DNA from 4 places in the Pseudarthrobacter sp. AB1 genome. Region 2 is predicted to be linked to each of the others. Evidence: predicted binding sites of a transcription regulator. Region 2 holds the regulator's gene; each other region holds the start of a gene.
The links. Region 2 encodes HrcA, which represses chaperone genes, less so after heat shock. Its sites were predicted from a motif close to TTNGCACTCGNNNNNNNCGAGTGCNAA; they were not measured.
Positions count from the first base shown of each region.

Region 1: a site for HrcA is predicted at 2,138-2,164, ahead of groES (co-chaperone GroES). Genes of this name have one in related genera too.
Region 3: a site for HrcA is predicted at 3,171-3,197, ahead of DAD99_RS14375 (FmdB family zinc ribbon protein). Genes of this name have one in related genera too.
Region 4: a site for HrcA is predicted at 2,861-2,887, ahead of DAD99_RS11670 (Hsp20/alpha crystallin family protein). Genes of this name have one in related genera too.

Region 1 covers NZ_PZKO01000055.1:108,026-112,676, forward strand. The annotation lists gene DAD99_RS14275 (shikimate 5-dehydrogenase) at 1-416, shown strand, start outside; gene DAD99_RS14280 (class I SAM-dependent methyltransferase) at 444-1,673, opposite strand; gene DAD99_RS14285 (hypothetical protein) at 1,729-2,112, shown strand; gene groES (co-chaperone GroES) at 2,324-2,617, shown strand; gene groL (chaperonin GroEL) at 2,695-4,305, shown strand; gene DAD99_RS14300 (ATP-dependent DNA ligase) at 4,475-4,651, shown strand, end outside.
Region 2 covers NZ_PZKO01000067.1:145,807-150,457, reverse strand. The annotation lists gene DAD99_RS18925 (16S rRNA (uracil(1498)-N(3))-methyltransferase) at 1-238, opposite strand, end outside; gene dnaJ (molecular chaperone DnaJ) at 241-1,368, opposite strand; gene hrcA (heat-inducible transcriptional repressor HrcA) at 1,446-2,459, opposite strand; gene DAD99_RS18910 (DUF3097 domain-containing protein) at 2,607-3,455, shown strand; gene DAD99_RS18905 (DUF4870 domain-containing protein) at 3,585-4,004, shown strand; gene hemW (radical SAM family heme chaperone HemW) at 4,042-4,651, opposite strand, start outside.
Region 3 covers NZ_PZKO01000055.1:133,811-138,461, reverse strand. The annotation lists gene DAD99_RS14395 (hypothetical protein) at 1-735, opposite strand, end outside; gene DAD99_RS14390 (GNAT family N-acetyltransferase) at 884-1,501, opposite strand; gene galU (UTP--glucose-1-phosphate uridylyltransferase GalU) at 1,507-2,412, opposite strand; gene DAD99_RS14380 (5-formyltetrahydrofolate cyclo-ligase) at 2,521-3,141, shown strand; gene DAD99_RS14375 (FmdB family zinc ribbon protein) at 3,258-3,521, shown strand; gene cpaB (Flp pilus assembly protein CpaB) at 3,621-4,367, shown strand; gene DAD99_RS14365 (AAA family ATPase) at 4,387-4,651, opposite strand, start outside.
Region 4 covers NZ_PZKO01000044.1:12,492-17,142, reverse strand. The annotation lists gene DAD99_RS11685 (glycoside hydrolase family 1 protein) at 1-924, opposite strand, end outside; gene DAD99_RS11680 (hypothetical protein) at 1,500-1,877, opposite strand; gene DAD99_RS11675 (J domain-containing protein) at 1,921-2,274, opposite strand; gene DAD99_RS11670 (Hsp20/alpha crystallin family protein) at 2,350-2,775, opposite strand; gene DAD99_RS11665 (MerR family transcriptional regulator) at 2,909-3,235, shown strand; gene DAD99_RS11660 (MmcQ/YjbR family DNA-binding protein) at 3,257-3,565, opposite strand; gene DAD99_RS11655 (phosphatase PAP2 family protein) at 3,571-4,350, opposite strand; gene DAD99_RS11650 (DNA alkylation repair protein) at 4,491-4,651, shown strand, end outside.

The DNA of each region.
Region 1 (4,651 bases), on a different contig from region 2:
CCACCGTCGCGGCCCTGCGCGACGCCGGCTTCACGGACGTCACGGTCATCGCCCGGAACGAAGACGCCGGCCGGGCGCTCGCTGAGCAGTACGGGTTCCAGTGGCGGGCAACGCTCGACGGCGGCACCGCGGACCTGATCATCAACGTCACTCCCATTGGTATGGCGGGCGGTCCGGAGGCGGACTCCCTGTCCTTCCCGGAAGATGCCATCGCGGCAGCCAAAGTGGTGTTCGACGTTGTGGCGCTGCCCGCCGAGACGCCGCTGATCAAGGCCGCCCGGGCCGCCGGGAAACAGGTGATCACGGGCGCAGAGGTGGCCACCATCCAGGCGCTCGAGCAGTTTGTGCTCTATACCGGCGTGCGGCCCACCGACGAGCAGGTCCGGGCCGCCGAAGACTTTATGCGCGCCCAGTAGGGCCCGGTCTCGGGAGCGTTGGCTGCCTCAGGCTGGTTCCACCGAGATGGCCACCCGATCCTCCCCAATACGGGTCAGGACCAGGGTGGCTGTTTTTTGTCCGGCCTTCTTGCCGGCACCTTTGTTGCCGGCGAACAGCTGCTTGCGCAGTTCCTCCGGGGTTACCGACGTGCCGCGCTTTTTGATGTCCAGTACCGTGATGCCGTTCTCCTTCACCCAGGCCTTCAGTGCCTTGACGTTGTACGGCATCACCTCCAGGACCTTGTACGCCCGGGCGAAGGGCGTGTCCACCAGTTCCGGAGCGCAGATGTAGGCGATGTGCTCGTCCAGCAGGTGCCCGCCCAATTGCAGCGCGACGTCGGCCACCAGGCCGGCGCGGATCACCGCACCATCGGGCTCATACAGGTAGCCCGCAGCCGGACCCACCGGCGCCGCGGGACCGCCGTCGAAGTCGTCAGCGCTGGTCAGCTCGGCGGCACCCTGCGGGCCTAGCAGCAGCGCGGCCCGGCGGATTCCGGGCCGGCGCACGGAGTTGAACCACAGGGCCACCTCGGTGACGTCGCCGCCCACCGATATCCACTGCGCCTCGCAGCCAGCGGGAACCGACTCGTGCGGCATGCCGGGGCCCATTTTGACGCCAACGGCGCGCCCGGTGGCCGCGAGTGATTCCACAAATGACAGGGGCGGTGAGAACGCCTCAGGATCCCAGATCCGCTTGGTACCCGAGGTGGAGGTGACGCGGCGTGCGGGATCCAGCCAGACGCCGTCGACCCCGTCCAAAGGTAGGGTGGTGGCGTCCGAATGCACCACCGTGGCGTTGGGGAAGGGGATCAGGTTGACCGTGGCGCAGGCGGCGGTGGTTTCGTCCATTTCCACAGCCGTGACCGTGATGTCCATTGAGGCCAGGGCCAGGGAATCCGCGGCAAGGCCACACCCGAGGTCGGCCACATGGCGGACGCCGGCCTGCGCAAAGCGCTCGGCATGCCTTGCCGCGACCGTAAGACGCGTGGCCTGTTCCAGCCCGGCCTGCGTGAAGAGCATGCTCCGGGCGAACTCGCCGAACTTCAGCTCGGCCTTGGTGCGGAGCCGGGACTGGGTGAGGACGGCGGAGACCAATGCAGGGGAGTGGCCGGCCTTGCGGAGGGCCGCGTTGAGCTCGAACGCCTTGTCCTCCCGATACGGGCCCAGGGACGCCAGGAGCTCCCAGCCTTCGCTCGTGAGCAGTGGGGCGATCTGGTCCTGCGGTGCTTGAGCCATGGGTTCAAGCCTAGTGGAGGTGGCCCGGTGGCCAGATCCCGCTAGGGTTGAAGGCATGGAAGACAGCGCAGGCACCCAGCCGTCCGGACTACCCCAAGCCAGTAAACCGGACCTGGTGAAGTTCGCCCGCCCCGCGCTGATTGCAGGATCCGCAGTGGCCGTTGTCTGCGTCGCACTGCTCGTGATCATCTTCTTCCTGGACACGTTCAACGCCACTGTCTACTCAGTGGGCGGCAAGAACATCCAGGACGCCACGGACGAAGCGGGGGAGATTCGCGGGCTCTACGCCGGGGCACGCGTAGGCGGCATCATCCTGCTGGTGGTCTCACTGCTGGCTGCCGTGGGCGGCGCCGTGGTGCTGTATCTGCGGCGGGGCACAGCCGATGAAGGGGACGACGGCGACGAGGACGTCGATCTCGAGGACCTCACCGGCCGGTAACAGGCTGTTCGCCTGAGACATAATTCTGGCACTCGCCTTGACCGAGTGCTAACCAAAACATAGAGTCATCATTAGCACTCTCCCTAGGAGGGTGCTAACACATGACGAGCTGCCAGCCAGGCTGCTGCCGGCACCGCGACGACGGTTAGCCAGCCACGGCGAAACAGCTCAACTGTCCACAAATTTCGCTGACGTAGAAGGAGAGGTCCGAGTGTCGGTCTCTATTAAGCCTCTTGAGGATCGTATTGTTGTCCGCCCGCTCGAAGCCGAGCAGACCACGGCTTCCGGCCTGGTTATCCCGGACTCCGCACAGGAGAAGCCGCAGGAGGGTGAAGTTGTTGCAGTAGGCCCCGGCCGCTTCGAAGACGGCAACCGCGTCCCTGTCGACGTAGCCGTTGGCGACGTTGTTATCTACTCCAAGTACGGTGGAACCGAAGTCAAGACCGGTGGCAACGAGTACCTCGTGCTGTCCGCCCGCGACGTTCTGGCGATCGTCGTAAAGTAACTCTTTGGATCCCCGTGCCGCTGATCATGCATTCCGCTGGTCAGCTGTGCGGGGTTCTGTCTTGAAAGGACAAAACCATGGCAAAGCAGCTTGCGTTTAACGACGCTGCCCGCCGGTCGCTTGAAGCCGGCATCGATAAGCTCGCCAACACTGTCAAGGTGACGCTCGGCCCCCGCGGCCGCAACGTTGTCCTCGACAAAAAGTGGGGGGCACCCACCATCACCAACGACGGCGTCACCATCGCGCGCGAAATTGAGCTTGATGACCCGTACGAAAACCTTGGCGCGCAACTGGCCAAGGAAGTCGCCACGAAGACCAACGATGTTGCCGGCGACGGCACCACCACGGCCACCGTGCTCGCCCAGGCCCTGGTCAAGGAAGGCCTGCGCAACGTTGCGGCGGGCGCCGCTCCTGGCCAGATCAAGCGCGGCATCGAAGTTTCCGTAGAAGCCGTTGCAGCCCGCCTGCTCGAGAACGCACGCCCGGTTGAAGGCACCCAGGTTGCCAGCGTTGCAGCCATCTCGGCCCAGAGCGACGAAATCGGCGAGCTCCTCGCCGAGGCATTCGGCAAGGTCGGCAAGGATGGTGTGATCACCATCGAGGAGTCCTCCACCACGCAGACCGAACTGGTCCTCACCGAAGGCATGCAGTTCGACAAGGGCTACCTGTCCCCGTACTTCGTGACCGACTCCGAACGCCAGGAGGCCGTCCTCGAAGACGCCCTTATCCTGATCAACCAGGGCAAGATCTCCTCTGTGCAGGACTTCCTGCCGCTGCTGGAGAAGGCGCTGGCGAGCTCCAAGCCGCTCTTCATCATTGCGGAAGACGTTGAGGGCGAGGCCCTGTCCACGCTGATCGTCAACCGCATCCGCGGCACCCTGAACGTTGTTGCCGTCAAGGCTCCGGGCTTCGGCGACCGCCGCAAGGCCATGCTGCAGGACATTGCCACCCTCACCGGTGCGCAGGTCATCTCCGCGGAACTGGGCCTCAGCCTGGATTCGGTAGGCCTTGAGGTGCTGGGTACCGCCCGCCGCATCACGGTCACCAAGGACAACACCACCATCGTTGACGGCGCCGGTTCCGCAGAAGACGTCGCAGCCCGGGTTTCCCAGCTGCGCGCCGAGCTGACCCGCACCGACTCCGATTGGGACAAGGAAAAGCTCCAGGAACGCCTGGCCAAGCTGGCCGGCGGCATCGGCGTCATCAAGGTCGGCGCAGCCACCGAAGTTGAGCTGAAGGAAAAGAAGCACCGCATCGAAGATGCAGTGTCCTCCACCCGCGCTGCCCTCGAAGAGGGCATCGTGGCCGGTGGCGGTTCCGCTTTGATCCACGCGCTGAAGGCCCTCGACGAGGATCCTGCAGTCAAGGCCCTCGAAGGCGACGCCGCCGCTGCTGTGGGCATCGTCCGCCGCGCGCTGGTGCAGCCGCTTCGCTGGATCGCCCAGAACGCCGGTTTCGATGGCTACGTTGTCACCGCCAAGGTTGCCGAACTCGAAACCAACAATGGCTTCAACGCCAAGACGGGTGAGTACGAGGACCTGATCGCCGCCGGTGTCATCGACCCGGTCAAGGTCACCCGTGCAGCCCTGCGCAACGCGGCATCCATCGCTGCGCTGGTTCTCACCACCGAGACCCTCGTAGTGGAGAAGCCCGCAAACGAAGACGAGCACGCAGGCCACAGCCACTAGTTCCCGCGTCTCTTCATAAAAAACCGGTCCAGCCTTTGCTGGGCCGGTTTTTTGTGCTCACAGCCCACCTGCGGCCCGCTTTGCCGCCCTATGCGCCCGGCATGTCCGTGCGCGTTTCATGGCAGCGGATGGAGGAGGACGCCGTTGCCGAACGTGGCAGACTGATGCCATGTTGCTCGATGAGCTCGTGAAAACCTCGGATACCGTCGCGTCCACCCGCTCCCGGCTCGCGAAGGTCGACGCACTGGCCGATCTCCTGCGCCGGCTCGAGCCAGTGGACATCGCGACGGCCGTCGGCTTGCTTATCGCCCAGCCTCGGCAAGGCCGCGTCGGAATCGGCTGGCGC
Region 2 (4,651 bases):
CGGGCCGGTCCTCCACAACGAGGGCGGAGCATTCCACGGTAAGCTCTGCCGGCGACGCCGAGACAACAGTTCCCGTCAGCCGTTTTCCGGCGCCGTCGGCAATGTCCACGGCCTCTCCAGGAGATAGCCGTTTCACGGTCACGGCGTGGCGTGCCTCCGGCCCTTGAAGGATAAATCGGGCACCGGGCACCAGCTCGTCGAGCGCCCCGGCACCGCTGAAGAAAACGGGATTGCTCACCGCTACAGGTTACCGAACCGGTCCCGCAGCTTGGCAAAGACGCCGCCGCTGGCTGCCAGTTTACCTTCCGTGAACTGCTCGCCCCGAAGCTTCGCCAGCTGCCGCAGGAGGTCCTCCTGCGCCGCATCCAGCTTGGCTGGCGTCTCAACCTGCAGATGGACCATCAGATCCCCGCGGCCGTAACCGCGCAGGTGCGTCACGCCGAGTCCGCGGAGCGTGATGATCTCCCCTGACTGCGTGCCCGCCTTGACGTCGATCTCCTGCAGTCCGTCAAAGGTTTCCAGTGACAGCTCGGTGCCCAGGGCGGCGGCTGTCATCGGAATGTGCAGCGTCGCGTGCAGGTCGTCGCCGTCGCGGGCGTAGGTGGCGTCGTTGTTGACCCGCAGTTCCACATAGAGGTCCCCGGATGGTCCTCCGGCCGGGCCCGCTTCGCCTTGCCCGGAGAGCTGGATCCGCGTGCCCGTGGCAACACCGGCGGGCACCTTGATGGTGAGGGACCGCCGGCTGCGAATGCGGCCCTGTCCGCTGCATTCGTTGCAAGGGTCCTTGATGACCGTCCCGAAACCATCGCAGCTGCCGCACGGGGCCGCCGTCATGACCTGGCCCAGGATGGAGCGCACGGCACGCTGAACCTGGCCGCTGCCGCCGCAGATATCGCAGCGGACAGGGTGGCTGCCTTCGCGGCAGCATGACCCGTTGCAGGTGGGGCAGGTAACCGCGGTGTCCACTTCAAGTTTCCGGTTGACGCCGAACACGGCATCGCGCAGTTCGATTCGGACACTGATCAGTGCGTCCTGGCCGCGGCGGACCCGGGACGCGGGGCCGGAGGAGCCGCCCGCGCCGAAGAACGTGTCGAAGATATCCTGGAACGCGAAGCCCTGGCCGGAGTATCCGCCGCCGCCGAACCCGTTGTCGGTGCCGTTCTCGTTGCCGGTGGTGTCATAGATCCGTCGCTTCTGCGGGTCCGAAAGTACCTCGTAGGCGTGGGTCACGGCCTTGAAGCGGTCCGAAGCATCCTCCCCGGGGTTTACATCCGGGTGAAGAGTGCGGGCCAGCTTGCGGTAGGCCTTCTTGATCTCTTCCCCGGTGGCTTCCGGCGAGACTCCGAGGACGTCGTAGTGGCTGCTCAAAGTTCGTATCTCTTCCTTGTTGTACTGCCGGCAGGCGGGCTGCCGGCACTGCTCTTCGTGCCTGGACCGTAGTGCTGTTACGGACCCAGAATTCTTGAAAGGTAACGGGCTACTGCCCTGACGGCGGCCATGGTGGTGGGATAGTCCATCCGGGTGGGGCCCAGCACACCGATCTTGGCGGTGCTGTCTGGTCCGTAGCCCGTGGCCACCACGGAGGCTTCCGCGAGCCCGTCGTACGGGTTTTCACGCCCGATACTGACTGCCACACCCCTCGGATCCTGCGCCATGTCGCTTAGGAGGCGCAGCAGGACAACCTGCTCCTCGAGGGCTTCCAGGACCGGTCCGATACTGAGCGGAAAATCCACATTGGAGCGGGCGAGGTTCGCTGTTCCGGCCATGACCATGCGTTCCTCACGGCTGTTGTGGGCGAGCGTTTCCAGCCCCTGGGCCAATGCCTGGGCCGCCGCACGCTGGCCCGGGCTGACGGACGAAACGACCCCCGGCAGCGACGGCGTCAGGCGGCTCAGCGAGATGCCCGCGAGGGATCCGAGGAAGTGTGCCCGCAACGACGCGACGACGTCGTCGCCGAGGTCCTGGCCGACGTCGATTACGCGCTGTTCTACCTTGCCGGTGGTGGCGATGAGGACCACGAGGACCTGCCGGGGCGCAAGCAGGACGAATTCGATGTGGCGGATGGTGGCGCGGCTCAGATGCGGATACTGCACGACGGCGACCTGGTTGGTTAGCTGCGACAGCATCCTGACGGTCCTGTCCAGGACGTCGTCCAGATCGTCTGCGCCCTCCAGCAGCGCCTGGATCGCCCGCCGTTCCGCCTGGGAAAGCGGCTTTACTGCTGAAATCTGGTCCACAAACAGCCGGTAGCCTTTGTCTGTGGGGATCCGTCCGGCGCTGGTGTGCGGGGCAGTGATCAGGCCGTCGTCTTCCAAGGCCGCCATGTCGTTGCGGATAGTGGCGCTGGACACGCCGAGGTGATGGCGTTCCACGAGCGCTTTGGACCCCACCGGCTCGCGGGAGTGCACATAGTCCTCCACGATGGCGCGCAGTACTTCGAGTTTGCGCGGCTCGCTCATACTCCACCTCCATCCGTGGTCACTGCGGGGTTAGCACTCGACGTGCCTAAGTGCTAACAGTCTAATATGAGTCACCCCGTTGTTAGCATTGGTACCGCTCCGGGCGAAATTCCGGGCCAGGATCTAGCGGCAAGGCGGAATCAATCCATGCATTACCAGAACTGGGGTCCGCAGGAGATCACCGCGCCCGTCAGGAGCGAACTTCCTGAGGTTCCCGTGGAACGCGGCATGGTCCTTGAAGATGCCCAGTCCGGCTGGGTGGGAGCGGTGACCCGGGTGGAGAAGTCCGGCGGCATGCATGTCGTGGCCCTCGAAGACCGGCGAGGCAAGTCCCGGTCCTTCCGGCTCGGCTTCGGGTTCCTCCTGGAGGGGCAGCCCATCCGGCTCGTTCCCCCGGCGCCCAGGCAGGCCGCCCCCGTGGCGGCCGGCCGGACGGCGTCCGGCTCAGTCCGCGTGGCCGGCCAGCGTGCCCAGGTGGCCAAGGCGAACAGAATCTGGGTGGAAGGAAAACACGACGCCGAACTGGTGGAGAAAGTCTGGGGTGACGATCTCCGCGTTGAGGGCATCGTCGTCGAACCTTTGCATGGCATTGATGACCTCGCCGGGGCGGTGGCCGCGTTCAGTCCGGGTCCCGGCCGCCGGCTGGGGGTCCTGGTGGACCACCTGGTGCCGGACTCAAAGGAGTCTCGCATCGCTGCCGCCGTAATGGATTCCCCCGGCGCTGCCGGCAATGTCCTGATCGTCGGTCACCCTTACGTTGACGTGTGGCAGGCCATCCGGCCCGCTGTCCTGGGCATCGAACAGTGGCCTGTGGTGCCCCGCGGGCAGGACTGGAAGACGGGTATTCTGACAGCGTTCGGCTGGCCGCACTCCACCAAGGAAGATATTGGGCTTGGCTGGCAAAGGCTGCTGGGCGCTGTCCGCAGCTACGCGGATCTGGAGGCATCACTGCTCGGGCGAGTGGAGGAAGTCATCGACTTCCTGACAGTGCCTTAACGCCGGATCCGGCTCCGGGCGGCGGCATTTGATGGCTGAACCAGTATTCTTGGTACTGCGGAGGCTGCAGTTGCTTTCAGTCCGGCATTCTCCAACCCAGCACCATTGCACTTTCGAAGGAAGAAAACCGTGGCACAAAACGCACGCGAGCACCGGGACGACCACGGCGGCCAGGGCCGTTCCGAGTACCAGGGCGTTCCGGCAAATGCGCTGCCGCTGACCGCCAGCGAAGACCGCCAGTGGGCCACGCTGGCGCACTTCGGCGGGATTCTCGGCTGTGTTCCCTCCCTGCTGATCTACCTGATTTTCCGTGAGCGCGGGCCGTTTACCGCCCAGGAATCCAAGGAAGCACTCAACTTCAGCCTGCCGCCCACCATTGCTGCGCTGGTGGCCAACGTCCTGGTGTTTATTCCGGTGGTGGGAAACATTTTCGCTGTCATCGCCACCCTGATCTGGATTGCCCTGACCTGCTTCTCGGTGGCCGCAGGCATCCATGTCAACAAGGGCCAGCCGCACCGATACCAGTACAACCTGCGCTGGATCAAGTAGTCCCCACCCGCACCCTGACGGCGTGGGCCCACCACTGTTAGTCCGGCAGGATCCTGCGGACCACGGCATCGGCCAGCAGGCGCCCCTTCAGGGTCAAAACCAGCGTGCCGCGGAAGGCTGCCGGCGGCTCCACCAGGCCGTCCGCAATGAGCCCGGCCACGGCGTGCTGACCGTGTTCGCCCAGCGTTGACGTTGCCAGCCCCGACACGAGCCGGGCCTCAAGCATCACGCGCTCCACGTCGCGGGTTTCGGCGTCGAGCGTTTCCCGCCCGGCGGCCGGTGACAGGCCCTGGGCGAGCCGTCCGGCGTAGGCCGTAGGGTGCTTGACGTTCCACCACCGGACTCCGCCGACGTGTGAGTGCGCACCTGGTCCGATGCCCCACCAGTCGTCCCCCCGCCAGTACGCCAGATTATGCCGGCATGCCTGCTCCGGCGTCCGGGACCAGTTGCTGACCTCGTACCAGCTGAGGCCCGCCGCGCCGATCAGTTGGTCGGCGAGTTCGTACTTGTCGGCGTGGTCGTCGTCGTCGATCCCCGGGACTTCACCACGGCGGATCTGGGCGGCCAGCTTGGTGCCGTCCTCCACGATCAGTGCGTAGGCACTGATGTGGTCAGGCTGGTAGGACAGGGCCGTCTCCAGGGAGAAC
Region 3 (4,651 bases), on a different contig from region 2:
CGGGCGCTCTGCCTTGGCGGCTTCAACGTAGACCGGCTTCGGCACGTCTACCGGTTCCCAGGTGGTGTCAGCCGGCTTCAGCGATACGGCGGCGCTGGTATCTCCGGCGGCAACGGCAACAGCCAGTGCCGCTTCCCGGAGTTCCATCGCAGTCAGGGGCTTGGGCTTCGGTTTGGGCTGGTGGGCCTCGGCGTCAAAGAGCCGGCTTTCCGGCCGGGCGGCGGGACGGGCCACGGTATCCGTGGCGACAGATCCTGAACGCCGCACGGGGGCACTCATCGCTGAGCGAAACGCGGCGTTCACCTTCGCTTGGCGGTCCCGGACAGCCAGGGACCGGAGCACCGCCACAGCTGCGACGGTGGCGGCCAGGCCGGCCACCGGCAGCAGCGCGCTTCCGATTCCGAACGGCAGAAGAACACCCGAAACAAACGCGGTCAGCAGCGACAGAACACCGACGAGGGCGATCGCTGTCCTGCCATAGCGGATCCGGAACGCGCCGCCCGTCGTCGAACTGCCGGACGTTTCCGTTGCGGTCTCGGGGCTCTTCCTGATCTCCATGGCTTTCTCCTGCTGGGCGGTGATGTTCAGTACCGTCCCGGCTCTCGGTTCCGATGATTCAATGGCTGGTACTTCTGCCAGGAAATCGCCAGCGGCCTGGGCCTGGTGCCGGCGGTTCCGCAGAACGTAGGGCGCAACCCACACGATCCAGAGCACAACGGCAACCACTAGGATCACTGAGCTGCTTAGGGGGAAGTCCACAATCAAAACCGTATGAGTATTACGGCAGCCGCCCCCGCATTAGCCACGGTGTGTCGCGGGCAACGTGGCAATTGATTGGATTTATGACTTTGGAAGTACGTCTGGCGGGTTCAGCTGCCGGGGGTCAGGACCGGGACGCGAGCCACCGCGCGAGCAGCCCCTCCGGGACCTCTTCAGCGGTCAGCGCGAAAGTCCGGTGGTCCGCCCACTCGCCGTTGATGTGAAGGAAGCGTGGACGATAGCCTTCGTCGCGGAATCCCAGTTTCTCAACCACGCGCAGGCTGGGGCCGTTCTCGGGCCGGATGTTGATCTCCATCCGGTGCAGGCCGAGGGCCTGGAAGCAATGGTCCGTGGCCATGGCCACGGCGGTAGGTGCGATGCCATGACCGGCGCGGGCCTGGTCAACCCAGTAACCCAGTGTGGCCATCATGGCGGAACCCCACACAATCGAGGACACGGTCAGCTGGCCAACAATGACCGGGGCGGCCAACCTGGGTGTGCGCTCGGCGATCAGGAACGGCAAGGCCGTCCCTTGGGCGGCCTGGATTTTCAAGGACCGCACCATCTGCCGGTAGTCAGGCAGCGCACCGCCTGACGCCGGGTTGGATGCTTCCCAGGGCGCCAGCCACTCGCTGTTGCGCCCCCGGACCTGGGTCCATTCCCTCTTGTCCCGGTACCGGATGGGGCGCAGGATCAGGTCGCCGCATTCGAGTGTCACGGGCCAGATGGCTCCGGGGCGCACGGCAGCTATTTAGTGAGGCCGGCCGCGAAGCCCGGCAGCCACTCCCGAAGGCCGGGGCCGAGGTCGTCGCTGTCGATGGCGAGCTGGACGCAGGCCTTGAGGTAGCTGAGCTTGTCACCGGTGTCGTAACGGCGGCCTCGGAAGACCACGCCGTAAACTCCATAGCCCTCGCCTTCGCCGGCCGCCAGTTCCTGCAGGGCGTCCGTCAGCTGGATTTCCCCGCCCCGGCCCGGGCCGGTGCGCTCGAGCACGTCAAAAACTGCCGGGTGGAGGACGTAGCGGCCAATGACGGCCAGGTTGGAGGGCGCCTCCTCCACGCTGGGCTTTTCGACGAGCTTGTTGATCCTGACGTAGCCTTCACCGTCGATCTCCTGCACGTCGGCACAACCGTAGGCACTGATCTGGGAGGGCTCCACCTCGATGAGGGCCACCACGGATCCGCCGGTCTTGGACTGGACATCGATCATGGTGCTGAGAAGTTCGTCCCGGGCATCGATCAGGTCATCGCCGAGGAGGACAGCAAACGGTTCGTTGCCAACGTGCTGCTTTGCACGCAACACTGCGTGGCCCAGGCCGTTGGGGTCACCCTGCCGGACGTAGTGGATGTCACCGAGGTTGCTTGCTGCCTGGATGGACTCAAGTTTGGCGAGGTCGCCTTTGGCTTCCAAGGTGTCCTCCAGCGAAGGAACCCTATCGAAGTGGTCCTCCAGGGCACGCTTGTTGCGTCCCGTGATCATCAGGATGTCGTTCAGGCCAACGCTGACAGCTTCTTCAACCACGTACTGGATGGCCGGCTTGTCCACCACCGGGAGCATTTCCTTGGGCATGGCCTTGGTGGCCGGCAGGAACCTGGTGCCGAGTCCGGCAGCGGGAATAACGGCCTTGCGTACTGTCTGCTGAGTGGTAGTCACTGGACTAATCTAACGGAGGGGCTGATCATTCAGTAATTATTGGTGGCTCCCGGGCCAACGAGCCGCAGCGACTGCGACGGCCACAGTGAACGGCAACGAAGGAGCGGCATGTCCGAAGGCAGCAGCGCAGCCAAGGCGGACATCCGCGCACGCCATCGTGCGCGCCGTGCCGCGACGGATCCCACTCACCGCGACGCCGCCGGTGCCGCCCTGGCCGCCCACGGCGCCGCGTGGGCCGAACAGTTGACCGGCGGGACGCCGTCGACCTTTTGCGCATACCTGGGCGTAGAACCCGAACCACCCACACTGCCCCTGATCATCGAACTCCATCGGCATGGCCACGCAGTCCTGCTCCCTGTCTGTGAGCCCGGACGCCGGCTGAGCTGGACGCAGTGGACCCCCGGCGTCGAGTTTGTCCGCAGCCGTTATGCGCCGGTGCTGGAACCGGCCGGACCTCGCCTTGGCCTCGGCGTCATGACGTCTGTTGCCGCACTCTTCATCCCCGCCACGGCCGTGGACAGGGACGGCAACCGCATAGGCCAGGGCGGCGGCTACTACGACGTCCTGCTGGGCTCCCTTGGCCGGGACGGACTTGAGATCCCGTTTGCGGCCGTCGTCTTCGATGCCGAACTGCTTCCGGCCGGAAGCATTCCCGCCGAAGTCTTTGACCGGAGGGTGCCGGCTGCCCTGACGCCGTCAGGTTTGATCCGGCTACCGGACCCTGCCTGACGGAGGGCTACTTTCCGGGGGTGATAGAATTGGCACTCAGGCCCTGCGACTGCTAATGGACGGTTTGCGTTCAGCGCGGCACAGGACCTCTCGTTTGCCCCCGAGGAGGATCACCAGTGCCCACTTATGCTTACGCCTGCAAGGATTGCGGCCACGCCTTCGACGTTTTCCAGTCGTTTACCGACAGCACCCTGACGTCGTGCCCGGAGTGCCAGGGCGCCTTGCGCAAGAAGTTCAACAGCGTGGGTGTGGTCTTCAAGGGCTCCGGTTTCTACCGGACCGACTCCCGGGATGCCAAGGGAAGCACCGTTTCGGCTGCTCCCGCCGCCCCCGCGGCCGCACCGGCGCCGGCACCTGCCACCGCCGCTGTCGCCAGCTGACCTCCGGTCTGACAAGACGTACGACGCCGGCAGCACGGTTGTCCACATAGGCACCTTTGGTTCTATCGGGTTCGCTTGCCGCTCCGTAGCGTGGTTCCCATGCCCGCAACCCTCTTTCGCTCCGGCCGCGGATCCGCCCCGCCGGGACGCCAGGTCCGCCGCCCGCTTCCGCCAGCACGCCCCCGGGGCGCGCGCGGCCCCAGGCTGTTGTCCTGGCTTGGCCGGAACCGGCGACTTGCGATAGCCCTCCTGCTCAGCCTTGCTGCCGGCATCACGGTCCATCAGCTCACTCCCCCGCCCGCTGATACGGTCTCAGTGTTGGCGGCGGCTCGGGATATCCCCGCAGGCACGGCGTTGTGGGCCACAGACCTGACGGCAATGCATATCCCGCCGGGGATGCTCACTGAAGGGTCCATGTCCGACACCAGTGAAGCCGCGGGAAAACAGCTGGCAGCGCCGTTGCGGCAGGGCCAACTGGTGACGGACTCCCTGCTTCTGGGACCCGGACTCCTGACAGGCACGCCTCCGGGATCCGCGGCCGTGCCGTTGAGGATGGCCGATCCTTCCTCCATCCAGCTGGTATCGCCCGGGCAACTGGTCAACGTGGTACTAACCCGGGCGAACGGCTACGATCAGCAGTCCCCCTCAGAAGTGCTGGCAACGTCCGTTCCCGTCCTGTGGACGTCAGGACAGGGCGGCAAGACGGGTCAGTGGTTGGGCACCGGCGAAACCGACGGGCTGATTGTCGTGGCGGCGGCCCCGGAGCAGGCTGCGCGGCTGGCCGGGGCCTCCACCCAGGGCAAACTGTTTTTCGTTCTGGTGGGACCCGAAGGCGGGGCGGGGTGAAGCCGTTGCAGCTTGCAGGTCAGCCCCAGTGCGGCGGCTTGTTTTCCTTCAGCCAAGCATCGTGATCGTTGTCGGGGCCATCGCCCCAGCGCTTCGGGTCATCCTCCGCAGCCTTGTTGGGCAAGATGCCAGCTGCCCCTGGCAGCTGGCGGTCCGGCGCAGCGGCCGTCCCGTTTCCTGCCTCATCTGGCTGGCCGTTACCGCGTGTCTCGGCCTGATCGGCATTTCGTGGCGTCACAACAACCGCCTCCTCACTGGCCAGGCGTCCGGCCTGGTCTTCGTTC
Region 4 (4,651 bases), on a different contig from region 2:
ACCGACGGCTACCTTGGTGGGCATGTAGTAGTTCAGTCCGTAGAAATCCAGCGGCTGCGAGATGATTTCCATGTCCTCGTCCGGATGCTCGAAGGAGCCGAAGAACTTCGCGGCGCGGATGATATCCGGATATTGGCCCGTGAGAACTGGGTCCGCGTACAGCCGGTTCTGTGCAATGTCCATCAGGCCGGCGCTGATCCGGTCCAGGGGGTTGATGGAGTTCGGGACCATGGGCGAGTACACGTTGGTCATCCCGATCTCGCCCGGGACCCCCGCCGCCCGCAATGCCTGCAGCGCGAGCCCATGGCCCAGAAGCTGGTGGTGCACGGTGGGCAACGCCTTGAGCATAAGGGCTTCGCCCGGCGAGTGCAGGCCCATGGTGTAGCCGTTGGTGCTGACTGTGGCGGGCTCGTTGATGGTGACCCAACGGGCAACACGGTCGCCGTACGCAGCAGCGGCAATCGCGGCGAACTCGCCGAGACGATGGGCGGTATCGCGATTCATCCAGCCGCCGGCGTCGTCCAATGCCAGCGGAGTGTCCCAGTGATAGAGGGTGACCATGGGCGAAATACCGTTGGCCAGGAGCTCGTCCAGGAGCCGGTCGTAGAAGTCCAGCCCGGCAGAGTTCACCGGGCCACTGCCGTTGGGCTGGATCCGCGGCCAGGACAGCGAGAACCGGTACGAGTCGACGCCCAGCTGCTTCATGAGGGCAACATCGCCGGGCATGCGGTGATAGTGGTCGCAGGCCACAGCCGGGCTGTGGCCATCCACGATGGCGCCTTCCTTGGCCGAAAACACGTCCCAGCCCGCCGGGCCCCTGCCATCCTCGGTGAGCGCGCCCTCGATCTGGAAGGCCGCCGAGGCCACTCCCAACGTGAAGTCCGCCGGGATGATGGCGGCCAGGTCCCTAGCGGAAATGTGCATGGATTCAGTCCTTCGTGACCGAGAAAGCGTGGAACGGGTACGTCCCAGAATGACATACGGCCGGGCTGCTGACGAGCGTCACTGCTAGGGACTGTTCCCCAGTTTCCACTGACCCAGCCCGACTACACCAAACGTTGCCGTAGGACCTGATACGCAGCGCCAGGCGGTGGCCATGGGGCTCTGGCTCTTCAGCTTCGAAGGACACAAGCTGGCGGTCTTCCAGCGCGACGCGGACCCGCGGACCGGGCGTCAAACGGCCACCGTGGAAGTGCTGGCCACCGGTCCGGAACAGCCAACGGGTTCCTGGCCGACTTCCGTGTCCGGATGGACAACCACAGCGTCCTCAAGGGCCAGGTCATCTCCCTGGTCATGTCCGAGTATGGGCCGAGCACGGCCGGAGTGACGTTCCACCACCGCCCCAGCCTCCCGGCGTCGGACGTCATCATGCCCGACGGCCTGCTGCAGAAGATCGCCCCGGTGTCCGATTCACATCCGGCTGCAGCCGTGGAGGACCTGATGGCCGACGCCGAAACCTCACCCGCAGCCTGCTGGGCAGCGGCACGGACGCGGCCGGCTCATTGTGAGCCGAAGAGGAACTCCTTGGCGTGCGCCACGGCCTTCCGGAAGGCATCGTTCCGGAGCGTGACGAGCTGCTCCGCGTCGCCATCTGCCGGCTCCAGATAGCCGGTGTATCCGGGCCGCAGCACCCAGACGTCGCCGGCGGGCGGAAGATAGAACACCCCAAACGACCGCTGCTGCCCGTCCTCGGTGGTCCATACGGGAACCACTGCCAGGGCCGCGCCGGTGGCAGGGTTGATCCATTGGGCCCGGGGCACCGGTTCTTCGTGGGCTTCGGGGTCCAGGAAGGGCGCAGTGCCCTTGCCCCAGCGCTGTTCGAAGCGTTCGTGGAAGGCAGAGATCAGGTGGGAGTCGTAGCGGCGCCAGTCGCTCATTGGTTTATCCGCCTCCTCGCGGTGATGGCTGTCGTCTTAGGGTTCATGCCCACGGCCCGCTTTCCCAGCGCACCGGCATGATCCTGATGGTGTTGCCGGCCGGGACGTACCGGTTGCTGACCTTCCGGACCGGGATGACGGTCGGGGTGCCACCCGGCGCACTTGTTCTGTTGCGGCTCCGGCCGTAGGCCGCGCGCCGCGCCGGGTCTCCGAGCACAGCGTAGGCCTGCATGATCCGCGGCAGCTCTCCATCATCGACGTCGCGGTCACCCACTGGGCTGCCGTCGATATCGGGGTGGTGGGTGCGCATCAGCGCCCGGTAGGCACGGGAAATCTCCTGCTGGCTGGCATCGGGTTTCACCCTCAGGGCGGCGTAGTAGTCCGGCTGGCTGGTCATGGCGGTACTTCCCGGGCAATCTTACGGCGACGGAGCCGGGGCACCGGCTGCAACCGGTGCCCCGGCAGTCCGGGCCTACCTACCGATCTCGTGCAGGGACCCCTGCTTGTTTTCGATCTCGATCCTGCGCGGCTTAGCCTGCTCCGACACCGGGATGCGCAGCGTCAGGACGCCCTGGTCGTAGCTGGCCTTGATGTTGTCCGCATCAAGGGTGTCACCCAGGATCAGCTGGCGGCTGAACACTCCGCGCGGCCGCTCTGAGGCCACCAGTTCCACATTGGGCTGCGTGGGATCCTGGCGCTCCGCCCGGACAGTCAGTACGTTGCGTTCAACGTTGAGGTCCACCGAATCGGTCTTGACACCCGGGAGGTCGAACGCCACCACGAACTCGCCGTCCTCCTGCCAGGCGTCCATAGGCATGGCCGCCGGCCGGGCGGCGGTTCCGAAGACCTGCTGGGCGAGCCGGTCCAGCTCACGGAACGGGTCCGTACGCATCAACATCATTTCTCACTCCTTCAGTTTGAGATGTTGAATCCAGTTCATCTACCCACCCTCAGTTATCTGTGTTGGTGGATATAGATTTTTTATAGCACTCGTGCGAGACTGATGCAACACCACGGGAGGGAATTTTGGAGTGGACGCGGTCGGTGGAACACCAGCACGAAAACCGGGTCCTCGGGCCGGGCAGGCACTGTATGCCATCTCTGTGGCGGCAAAGCTGGCAGGGACCGGGCAGCAGAACATCAGACTCTACGAGACTAAAGGCCTGATCCTGCCGGAGCGAACGGCCGGGGGCACGCGTCAGTATAGTGATGCGGATGTCGCCCTGCTCCTGCACATCGGGGAACTCCTGGATCAGGGACTCAATCTTGCCGGCATCGCCAAAGTATTGGAGCTCGAGGTAGCGAACGCCGAACTACGCCTAGCCCTCAGACGGGCCAGGTCACGACCGGACGCGTAGCGGCCACGGTCCCGGCGTCGCTCAGGCCCTGCTCCCGCCCGCCAGCCGGTAGGACTCCGCCAGCAGTTCGCCGAGTTCCTCGGTGCCTATACGGGCCAGCCGGACCAGCACCAGCTGCGGCGATCGCTCATGGTGCCGGGTCCAGAAGTACGTCTCGGGTTCCGTGCCGGCCAGCGCCTCCCGCTCGGTTGTCTTCACCGTCAGCACCCCGTCCTCCCACATGCGTGCCATCAGCGTCTTCGCGAACCAGGCGGGCTGGTCCCAGCTGCTGCGCTCGGTGACACCGGGGAGTGCCAGGCACATGCTCCGCACATCATCCTCGGTTGCCATCGCGGCTAATCTCCCGGCGCGTCCGCTTTGGAGAGCTCGCCCGTGATCCGTTCGCCGGGGATTCGGGCGGTCCGCCACGTATCCAGTGCGATGACGGCACCGAGGATCAGGAGCGAAAGCGTAATCGAGGCAAGGGCGTCGCTGAACCAGTGGTAGCCGAGGTACAGGCGGCTCACAGCGGCGAGAACTATGCCGATGCCCGCACCAACGAAGCCGAAGGCTGCCGACGTCGGGTTTTCCCGCCGCGAGAAGACGAGGAACGTGGTCACCAGCAGGAAGTCGCTGGCACCCAGGACGTGGCCGGACGGGAACGAGAAAGTGTGGTCGGCGCCGAACAGCATCAGGTCCACGGGCGGCCGCGAGCGCTGGACGATCGCCAGGATGATCTGCGATATCACGACACCGGTGAGCATGGCGGCGGCGAGCATAATGGGCCGCCAGGCGTGCTTGGCCGCGAACCCCCAGACCACCGTCACCACCAGCACGATGACCGGCAGGGCGACGGGACCGAAGACTACGGCGAGGAATATCATAGCGGCAGTGAGGGTCTCGGACCGGAGCGAGAGCAGCCAGTTGCGGATGGATTCGTCGGGACCCCACGGGCCGGTGTTGCTCTGCAGGACGCCCATCAGCGTAACGACGAACAGCAGGGCCCCCACGGCCATAAGGACCACCGCAGTCCGGTACAGAGCCGTGCGCGCGGCCGGTTCCATAAAGCGTTCCTCCACCACGAACTTGTCATGGAAGGTTCGCCAAAGAGTGTTCTTGCGTGCCTGTTCTGCCACTGTGTTTCCGTCCGTGCGCCGTTGAGGAGTCCTAAGGTGAAGATTATCCCTTCTGCCCGGCGCCGGGCCCACTCAGCCCGGCCGTTTGCCGTGCCGCCGGGCTTGTCAGCCTGCCGGGGTAGCCTGACTCAGTGGGTGTGATGAATGAGTTGATCAACAGGCAGGGCGTGGATGCACTCGCCGGAATCCTGGCCGTGACCGCTCCGGCCACGGCTTGGCCGCACGTTGCTGCCGCCGCGGCGCACTTGGACGGGTTGAGCCTTCGCGGCCGTACGGATGCGGTCAGCAGGGCGCTGCTGGC